DNA from 3 places in the Paraburkholderia sp. J69-1 genome. Region 1 is predicted to be linked to each of the others. Evidence: predicted binding sites of a transcription regulator. Region 1 holds the regulator's gene; each other region holds the start of a gene.

Region 1 (3,275 bases):
CTTGTCCGAACGCGGACGGTAGAAGTTCTTCGCGGCGATCTCCTGGCCTTCCTCGCTATAGAGGAATTGCAGATACGCCTCGGCCTGCTTGCGCGTGCCTTTCTTGTCGACGACCTTGTCGACCACGGCCACCGGCGGCTCGGCCAGAATGCTCACCGACGGCACCACGATCTCGAACTTCTCCGGCCCGAACTCCTTGAGCGACAGGAAGGCCTCGTTTTCCCAGGCAATCAGCACGTCGCCGATCCCGCGCTGCACGAAGCTGGTGGTCGCGCCACGCGCGCCCGAATCGAGCACGCCGGCGTTCTTGTAGAGCTTCGTGACGAATTCCTTGGCCTTCTGGTCGTTGCCGCCCGGCTGGTGTTCCGCATACGCCCAGGCCGCAAGGTAGTTCCAGCGCGCGCCGCCCGAGGTCTTCGGATTCGGCGTGACGATCGACACACCCGGTTTGGTCAAATCGTCCCAGTCCTTGATGTGCTTGGGATTGCCCTTGCGCACAAGAAACACGATGGTCGAGGTGTACGGCGAGGCGTTATCGGGCAGACGCTTTTGCCAGTCCTTCGCGACGATGCCCTTGTTGGCCAGTGCGTCGATGTCCCAGGCCAGCGCCAGCGTCACCACATCGGCCTGCAGGCCGTCGAGCACCGAGCGCGCCTGCGCGCCCGAACCGCCGTGCGACTGCTTGATCGTGAGCGTTTCGCCGGTCTTGGCCTTCCACTGCTTGATGAAGGCTTCGTTGACCTCCTGGTACAGCTCGCGCGTCGGATCGTAGGAGACGTTGAGCAGGGAGGTATCCGCGTGCGCAGCCGGCGCCATCGCGACCATGCCCAGCAGCGGCGCCGCGCCGATAACCAGTTTTGCCGCCAGTGTCGTGAACCAGCCGCGCCCCGTAGTGCCTTGTTTCATCCCGCTTTCTCCGTGTTGTCGTGTGCCGTGTGGTGCTGCGCGCCACCGCGTTCTTGTCTGTGCGGCGATCGATGAAGGCCAGTCTAGCGATTGGCTTACATTATTAAAAATGATGTTTTTTCATTTTTTAATACGCAAAAGTGGTAAGCGCGGATAAATCGGCTGTCGGAGCACGTTTTCGTCCGTCAGACCATCGCAAAACGCCGTTGTAGCGCCACCCAAACGACAAACCTCAAGTAACACTTGAAAAGCGGCGAGTACTGTATAAAAATACAGCTACCTGTTCAAACATACAGTGTCGACATGACCAAACTCACCGCACGACAGCAGCAGGTTTTCGATCTGGTCCGCCGCGCGATCGAGCGCACCGGCTTTCCGCCCACGCGCGCCGAGATCGCTGCCGAACTCGGCTTCAGCTCGGCCAACTCCGCTGAGGAGCACCTTCGCGCGCTGGCGCGCAAGGGCGTGATCGAACTGGCTGCGGGCGCCTCGCGCGGCATCCGCCTGATGCCGGGGCCCGACGACCTGCCGCATCAATTCACGCTGCCGCACGCAAGCATCATGCAGCTCACGCTGCCGCTGGTTGGCCGCGTGGCCGCGGGTAGCCCGATCCTCGCGCAGGAACATATTTCGCAGAACTATGCGTGCGACCCGGCGCTCTTCTCGAGCCGCCCCGACTACCTGCTGAAGGTGCGCGGCCTGTCGATGCGCGACGCGGGCATCCTCGACGGCGACCTGCTCGCCGTGCAGAAGAAAGCCGAAGCGAAGGACGGCCAGATCATCGTCGCGCGTCTGGGCGACGACGTGACCGTGAAACGTCTGAAGCGTCAGCCCAACGGTATCGAGCTGATCGCCGAAAACCCCGACTACGACAACATCTTCGTCGCCGCCGGCAGCGCTGAATTCGCGCTCGAAGGCATCGCCGTCGGTCTGATCCGTCCCACCGAATTCTGATAATTCCGACCGCGCCTTGTCAGCGCCTGGTCCGCGCATCTTCTGGAGAGAGAGTCATGGAACGCCTTGCCCGCCTGTTGCCCTTCCGTCAATTCGGCCGTCTGCGCCATCTGCGCGGGATCGCGTCGTGTGCATTGCGCGACGCGCGCGCCTCGGCGGCAGCGCTCAATGGCTCGCTCTTCGAGAACACCGCTGAAGAGACGTACACGCCGGAACTGCCGCCCCTGCCGTCGGCACAACCTGCGTTCGCGCGCGTGTCGCTCAACAGCACGCTGAATACGGAACAGCCGGATCGCCGCGCGCCGGTGCGCGTCTATCACGGTCCGTCGCGCCTCATCATGGTCGGTACGATGGATGCGGTGTGCCGCGCGCTCGACCGTTGCATCGCCGAACAAACCGGCGACATGCCGGTGGCACTGGCGAAGTAACAAGCTGTTTCATGGGAAATTTTCTGGCGCGCGGGCGGTCAACACCCTGATTGAACTTTTGCCCCGTTCGCGCGGGGCCGCCCTGCCCGATGACCCATCCGACTGTCTCCACGCCTTCAGGCGCGTCCTCGAACTGGAAGAAACCCGTTGCGATTGCAGTCGCGGCGGTGGCCGTTGTCGCGGCGCTCGGCTATGGCTATGCGTCGCCGTACATCGCGCTCAACCACCTCAAGCAGGCGGCGGATGCGCGCGACGCCGTCGCGTTGAACGAATACGTCGATTACCCGGCGTTGCGCGTGAGTCTCAAGCAGCAGGTGGGCGAGATGCTGCAGGAGCGCATTCACGCGCAGCACAGTAGCAATCCGCTGTTGATGCTGGGCGCGGTGATCGGCTCGGCGTTGATCGGGCCGCTGGTGGATGCGTACGCGACGCCTGAAGGTGTGGCGGCGCTGCTCAATGGCATGCCGCCCACGGGCAAGCCCGGCGATCGCCCGGCACCGCCGCCGCCCGGGACGCAGGCTTCATCGGCACCGGCTGAAACAGCGCCGCCGGCGCAGCAACCCGCGCCCGCCAATACGGATACGTCGCAAGCGCCACCGCGTGCGCAAACCTCGGCGGGTTATCGCAGCCTCAATGAATTCGCCGTGACATGGCAGCGCAGCGCGAGCGGCGAGCACTATGCCGCCATCCTTCAGCGGCACGGGCTTTTCTCGTGGAAGCTTGCTGCGGTGGAATTGAACAACGCGAATGCCGGCAACGGCGCGGCCAATTAATCGAACGCCATTGAACCGCTACGCGCCCAGCCATTGCGACTGGGCGCATGTGAGTGCCTGTCACTGACAGAACACGGCGCGCCGTTACGCGGCCGCCTGCTGCTGCTTCTCTTCGGCTGCCGAAGAACACGCCACCAGAATGCTGCACGACACGCGATCGAGCAGCGGCGTAGTGCCCGCGCCCATCCACCAGCGCGACAGCCCCGTGCGGCAG
Region 2 (3,275 bases), on a different contig from region 1:
GGCGTACATCGCGTCCAAGCTTGTTGCTTCCGGATTCAGCCATGCCTCGATGTTTTCCGGCTTGATAGGGATGATGCACCGGTCATGGCCGGCCGCTTCGACCTCCGGCGGCGGTTCATCGGTGATGGCAGCAAACGACAGAAGGTCTGGCTCGCCCGGTTTCGTCCATCGCGACCACAGGCAAGCCACGTGCATCAGTTGCCGGTTGCTGGGGCGAAACTCGAGGACAACGTTCGCGTCCTTCTCATGCGTCTCGAGCACCGTGCCTTCCATCTTCGCCTTCTTCACGTTCTCGTAGAAGACCTCAACGAGCAACACGCCGTGCGTGTGGCCGAAGCACGATTTCCAGAAGCCTTCCAATGAATTTTTGCGGGCATTGTATGTCCCAGGATATTTCACATCGAAACTGGCCGGCGTGCCCGCAATGCGGCACTGGTATCGCATCGGCCTGACCACATACTCACCGTTTTCCATCCCCAGCACCGGCGCGAAGTATCCCGGGAAGATGCGAGAGTCGCGCGGCTTCGATTCGGTCCGATTGATGTCATCAATGCGGCGTAGTGCGGCCTCAATTTTGTCGGTGGCGATGCGCCGGCTTTCTGTTGCTGCCTTCGTCACCTTCGATTCAAGCTTGCGCTCCGCTTCGGTCAGGCGGGTGCGCTGCTGAAAGAGGTCCTGCTCGAGTTTCGTCTTCTGCCCGGCGCGCGTCTTCTCGATGAGCTGGCATATCTCCCGCTCGCCGTCGGTCTGCGGGTCAAGGAACGCATCATCAAGCGCCTTCGGCGTCCTCGCGCTGCTCCCTTCGGCCTGCAGGAAATAGAGGCGCGCAAACTCGGCAATGTCCATGTGCGCACCGAAGGTCCGTACGTAGCGGCGATAGTCCGCCCAGATTTGAGCCGAGTAGCACATTCGTCATCTCCGTTGGTCGATGCGGTTGCCCGCTCAATCACCTGCGTTGACTGCACCGTATGTCGGTCCCGATGCATGACCCGTCGCACCCGCTGCCGTCGACTCGCCAACTGCTAAACGGGTCGACCGATTTCGTGCCGACCGTCAGGCCGTTCTCCCTAGCGAAAAAAGTCGGCTCGCCCGCCTTGCCGCGGGCAACTGCTTCGTCAATGGTCGCATCCCCGAACGCGCGGCGCAATTCGGTCACGAACGCCGCAATCTCTGCCATTGGGTGCTTGCGCACAGGCATGTCTATCAACGTCTCCCGTCGCGACCAAAAAGGGGCACTTCACAAAGCAGGTTTTTGATATACGATACTGTACATCCATACAGCTTTTTTCAACAATGGCCGCCTTGCTCCAACACGTCGAGTCGATTCACCCAGCGCTGTGGCGCGGGGCGCAGCTCGCGCGTGTCCACGGCAGAACGGTCGACACCGGCTACGCGGCCCTGTCGGCCGAACTGCCCGGCGGCGGCTGGCCACTGGGTGCACTTGTCGAACTGCTGGTTCAGCAACCAGGGATTGGCGAGATGCGGCTGCTGAAGCCGGCGCTCTCGGAATTGAGCTCACGACCGATTGCGCTCCTGCAGCCGCCGCATGTCCCCAATTCGCTGGCGTTCGCCTATCTCGGCGTGCCGGTCGAACGGCTGATGCGACTGCGCGCACCGAGAACGGCAGACGCACTCTGGTGTGCGGAGCGGGTGCTTCAGGCGAAGAGCTGCGGCGCGCTCATTCTCTGGCAGCAGCACATCAGGACCGAAGCTCTCAGGCGATTACACCTGGCGGCACAGGCATCGGAAACGTTCCTTGTGCTCATCCGGCCGCTTGCCAGTGCGCAGGATTCTTCGCCCGCCACGCTGCGGCTGGCCGTCAAACCGGCTGACGGCGGCCTCGTCGTCGATGTCGTCAAGCGACGGGGCCCAACCAGAACCGAAACGCTCTCCATCACCCTGCAACCGTCACCGATTCTGCTCAGCCCCTATGGCCGTGTTCGTCGCCATCTTCCTGCCCAGGCTTTCGCTGGAGGTATTCCGTCCGAGGTGGTCACCTCGCACTGAGCACGGGTGCGTCGTGCTGGAGCGCGACAAGGTGGTGGTAGCAGATTCGATAGCGCGGGAAGCCGGTGTGCTGAGGGGCATGAAGCGGGGTGGTGTGACGACGCTGTCGCCCGACGCTCTGATGTACCACCGGAGCATCGAGCGCGAACGCGACATGCAGCGCGAGGTCGCCTTCGGTCTGCTGCGATTCTCGCCTCAAGTCGCGGTCTGCGATGAGGACACCATCGTGATGGACGTGACGGCCAGCCTGCGTCTCTTCGGTGGTATCCGCCGAGTCTGCGCGTTGATGCGCGACGTCGTAAAGTCCATCGGCGTGACGATTCGCATGAGCGTCGCACCGACTGGTCAAGGTGCGTGGCTGCTCGCAAAGCGCGGCGGCTGCCGCGTACTCAAGATGCCCTCGCTCGAGCGGAACCTCAACGCACTGCCGTTCACGGTCGTGCCGGAGCTGCGTGGCTTCGCTGACTGGCTCCAGGGCTTGGGCTGCCGGGTGCTCGCGGACATCCGTCGCCTGCCGCGCGCGGGCCTGAAGAAGCGTTGTGGTGTGGGGTTGCTCGACGCGCTCGACCGCGCGTATGGCCTCTCACCCGAGCTTTACCAGTGGCTTGAAATGCCGCCCACGTTCAGCGCGCGCACTGAGCTTCCCGACCGTGTCGAACATGCCGACGCCATCCTCTTTTCGTCGAAGCGGCTTATCGTGCAGATGTGCGGCTGGTTGAGCGCGCAGCAGCTCGCGCTGACGCACGCCACGGTGTTGCTGGAGCATGAGCGCGGCCGCGAAGCCATTGACCCAACCGCTCTCGAAATCGCGCTTGCGGAACCGACATGGCACGAGGAGCACCTCGTTCGTCTGCTGAAGGAGCGCCTTGGTCGTGCCGAACTGCCGGCCGCCGTCCTGGCGGTCCGGCTGACCGCGTCCAGCGTGCAGGCCGCCGAGCCACCGAGCGATTCGCTCTTTCCCGACCCAGGTGGCTCAGCTGAAGACCACAATCGTCTTATCGAGCTGCTGGTTGCGCGGCTCGGCACGGAGAATGTCGAGCGTGCGGCTCCGACTTCCGACCACCGGCCGGAAAAGGCGAATCGCTGGGTGCCCATCCAGAACGATGCGAAGGTGCAGGCACCGCCCCTTGGCCTGCCGCGACCGACCTGGCTGCTCGAAGAACCCATCAAGCTCATGATGAAGAACCATCGACCGTTCTACGGCTCGCCGCTCAGGCTCGTGTCGACTGGGGAGCGCATCGAAGCAGGATGGCACGACAGCGAAGCGG
Region 3 (3,275 bases), on a different contig from region 1:
TGCTGGGCAGCCTCGGCGCTCATCGCTTCTATCTGTATGGCCCGCGCGACGTGTGGGGCTGGGCTCATATCGCCGGCACGCTGCTCGGCATTCCGGGCGTGATGCTGCTCGTCGCCAGCGAACGCGCGTCGATTCCCGGCTGGGGCCTGGCGGTGATCGGCGCGGTTTCGCTGCTGTCGGCGTTTCTGGCCGCGATCGTCTACGGCCTGCGTCCCGATGCAAAGTGGGACGCGCAGTTCAACCCCGCCTTCGCCGGCAAGCGCGCGAGCGGTTCGGGCTGGACCGTGATCTTCGTGGTGATCTTCTCGCTGCTGATCGGCGCGTTCCTGCTGATGACCGGCCTCGCGCTGTCGTTCCAGACGTACTTCGAATCGCAGGTGGAAGCGGCCAAAGCGATCTCGCAGTAACGCGAAGCCGCGTTAGAACAGGTCGAGTTGCGGCTTGTCGCGCACGGTCTTTTCGCGCATGAACTCCGACATATCGAGAATGCCGTGACGCCGCTCGTTGAGCCCGAGCCGCTTCACGGCCTGATGAAAGCGCTGCTTGAGCAGATCGGCCCATAGCCCCGTGCCCTTCATGCGCTGCGAAAAATCCGATTCGTAATCCTTGCCGCCGCGCATGTCGCGCACACGGCTCATCACGCGCGCCGCACGCTGCGGAAAATGCGCTTCCAGCCAGCCCTGAAACAGCGGCGACACTTCCCACGGCAGACGCAGCACGATATAGCTCGCGCTGGTCGCACCTGCCTCGGCGCAGGCTTCGAGCACGCGCTCCATATCCGGTTCGGTGACGAACGGAATCACCGGCGCGATGCTCACGCCCACCGGAATGCCCGCCTGCGCGAGCGTGCGGATCGTGCGCAGACGGCGCGCAGGCGTGGCGGCGCGCGGCTCCAGCGTGCGCGCGATATCGGCGTCGAGCGTGGTGATGGTGATGGCGGCCATGAACTGCCGGCGTTGCGCCATGGGCGCGAGCAGGTCGATATCGCGTTCGATCAGCGACGATTTGGTGATCGCCGCGAACGGATGCTGATGCGCGGCCAGCACTTCGATCACGCGGCGAGTCAGACGCAGATCGCGCTCGACGGGCTGCCAGGCGTCCGTATTGACGCCGAGCGCGATGGGCTCCGGCTCGTAGGACGGCTTGCCGAGTTCGCGCGCGAGCAGTTCGGGCGCGTTGATCTTCGCGTAAAGACGGCTTTCGAAATCCAGCCCCGGCGACAATCCCAGATAACTGTGCGTGGGCCGCGCGAAGCAGTAGATACAACCGTGCTCGCAACCGCGATACGGATTGAGCGAAACACTGAACGGAATATCGGGCGACTGGTTGCGCGTCAGAATGCTTTTCGCGCGTTCGTCGAAGACCTGCGTGCGTAGAACATCCGCCGGGCCTTCGTCGTGCGCTTCGCCCTCTTCAGACTCTTTGGGCGCCTCGTGCAGCCAGCCATCGTCGAAGGCTTCGCGCTGATCGACTTCGTAGCGCCCTTGCAGGTTCGTGACCGCGCCACGCCCCTTGCGCGGCGCAGGCGGCGCAACGGGATACCAGGTTTCGGGTTCGGGCTCGCGTTCGGATTCCGGGGTGTTCACGGCTCAAGGTACAAAGCGGTTAAGTACTGTACAAATATACAGTACTTAACCGCTTTGTCGAGCAGGAAAAACAGGGCCGAGGCGCGCTACCTGCCGCGTTGTTCGTCTCGTTGTTCGCCTCGTCGTTCGTCTCGTTATTCGCCGACCGCAATCGTCAGCGTTTCCTTGATCTCTTCCATCACCACATAGCTCTTCGACTGCACCGCGCCCGGCAGTTGCAACAGGATATCGCCGAGCAGTTTGCGGTAATCCGCCATCTCGCCGATGCGCGCCTTGATCAGGTAATCGAAATCGCCCGATACCAGATGGCATTCGAGCACCTCGGGAATCTTCTGCACTTCGCGGCGGAACTGGTCGAACATATTGCCGCTCTTGTGATCGAGCGTGATCTCCACGAACACCAGCAGCGCCGCCCCCAGCACGTTGGGATTCACGCGCGCGTAGTAGCCGGTGATGACGCCGTCGCGCTCCATGCGCTTGACGCGCTCGATGCAGGGCGTCACCGACAACCCCACCTGCTCGGCCAGGTCTTTCATGGCCATGCGGCCGTCTTCCTGGAGCAGTTTCAGGATGCGGTGATCGAGCCGGTCGAGTGCGCGAACCGGCTGACGCTGCGTTCTCATGTTTTTTTCCTGAAAATCTGAAAAATACAATAACAAAATCTGGACGTTGAACAATAGCATAGTCGATATCACTGGCTACATCCGATTTTTCATGCCTTGCGCGCTGCACACGCCCCAAACAGGCGTTCCAGCCCGGCAAAGCGGCGTAGCCCAAACAAATCTAACTGGTGGAGCAGCTATGCGAGTCGTCGTGTTGGGCAGTGGTGTGGTCGGGGTGGCCAGCGCCTGGTATCTTGCCCGCGCGGGCCATGAAGTCACGGTGATCGACCGCGAAGCCGGTCCGGCGCTGGAGACGAGCTTTGCGAACGCCGGCCAGATCTCGCCGGGTTACGCGGCGCCGTGGGCCGCGCCGGGCGTGCCGCTCAAGGCCATCAAGTGGATGTTCGAAAAGCACGCGCCGCTGGCCATCCGCCTCGACGGTACGAAGTTCCAGCTGCAATGGATGTGGCAGATGCTGCAGAACTGCACGGCCGAGCGCTATGCGCTCAACAAGGGCCGCATGGTGCGTCTGGCCGAATACAGCCGCGACTGCCTGCAGGCACTGCGCGCCGACACCGGCATCCAGTACGAAGGCCGCACCGGCGGCACGCTGCAGGTGTTCCGCACCCAGCAGCAATTCGACGGCGCGCAGAAAGACATCGCCGTGCTCAAGGACGCGAACGTTCCGTACGAACTGCTGACCCCGGCCGAACTGCAACGCGCCGAACCGGCACTCGCCGCCGTCTCGCACAAGCTCACCGGCGGCCTGCGTCTGCCCGGCGACGAAACCGGCGACTGCCAGCTCTTCACCACGCGCCTCGCCGCCATGGCCGCCGAACTTGGCGTCAAGTTCCGCTACAACACGCCGATCGACGGTCTCGTCATGCAAGGCGATCGCGTCGCCGGTGTGCAGTGCGGCGCTGAAGTCGTGCGCGCGGATACCTACGTGCTCGCACTCGGCTCGTTCTCGACGAAGATGCTCGCCGGTCTCGTGAAGATTCCGGTCTATCCGCTCAAGGGTTATTCGATCACCGCGCCTATCGTCAACGCAGGCGCCGCGCCGGTTTCGACCGTGCTCGACGAAACC

What was found. The regulator LexA, encoded in region 1, represses DNA repair genes until DNA is damaged. The targets are predictions, from matches to a motif close to ACTGTATNNNNATACAGT.
Region 2: imuA (translesion DNA synthesis-associated protein ImuA) is a predicted target of LexA. The motif match lies at 1,265-1,282, and genes of this name have one in related genera.
Region 3: U5A67_RS34220 (PA0069 family radical SAM protein) is a predicted target of LexA. The motif match lies at 1,612-1,629, and genes of this name have one in related genera.

Annotation. Positions count from the first base shown of each region.
Region 1 covers NZ_CAJMZG010000011.1:165,934-169,208, reverse strand. Annotated here, with positions in the region: gene U5A67_RS21620 (sulfate ABC transporter substrate-binding protein) at 1-906, opposite strand, end outside; gene lexA (transcriptional repressor LexA) at 1,210-1,860, shown strand; gene U5A67_RS21610 (hypothetical protein) at 1,917-2,288, shown strand; gene U5A67_RS21605 (DUF2939 domain-containing protein) at 2,378-3,061, shown strand; gene U5A67_RS21600 (universal stress protein) at 3,146-3,275, opposite strand, start outside.
Region 2 covers NZ_CAJMZG010000040.1:20,278-23,552, reverse strand. Annotated here, with positions in the region: gene U5A67_RS39140 (SOS response-associated peptidase family protein) at 1-909, opposite strand, end outside; gene imuA (translesion DNA synthesis-associated protein ImuA) at 1,294-2,007, shown strand; gene U5A67_RS39125 (DNA polymerase Y family protein) at 1,931-3,275, shown strand, end outside.
Region 3 covers NZ_CAJMZG010000025.1:131,540-134,814, forward strand. Annotated here, with positions in the region: gene U5A67_RS34215 (NINE protein) at 1-407, shown strand, start outside; gene U5A67_RS34220 (PA0069 family radical SAM protein) at 420-1,586, opposite strand; gene U5A67_RS34225 (Lrp/AsnC ligand binding domain-containing protein) at 1,721-2,209, opposite strand; gene U5A67_RS34230 (D-amino acid dehydrogenase) at 2,388-3,275, shown strand, end outside.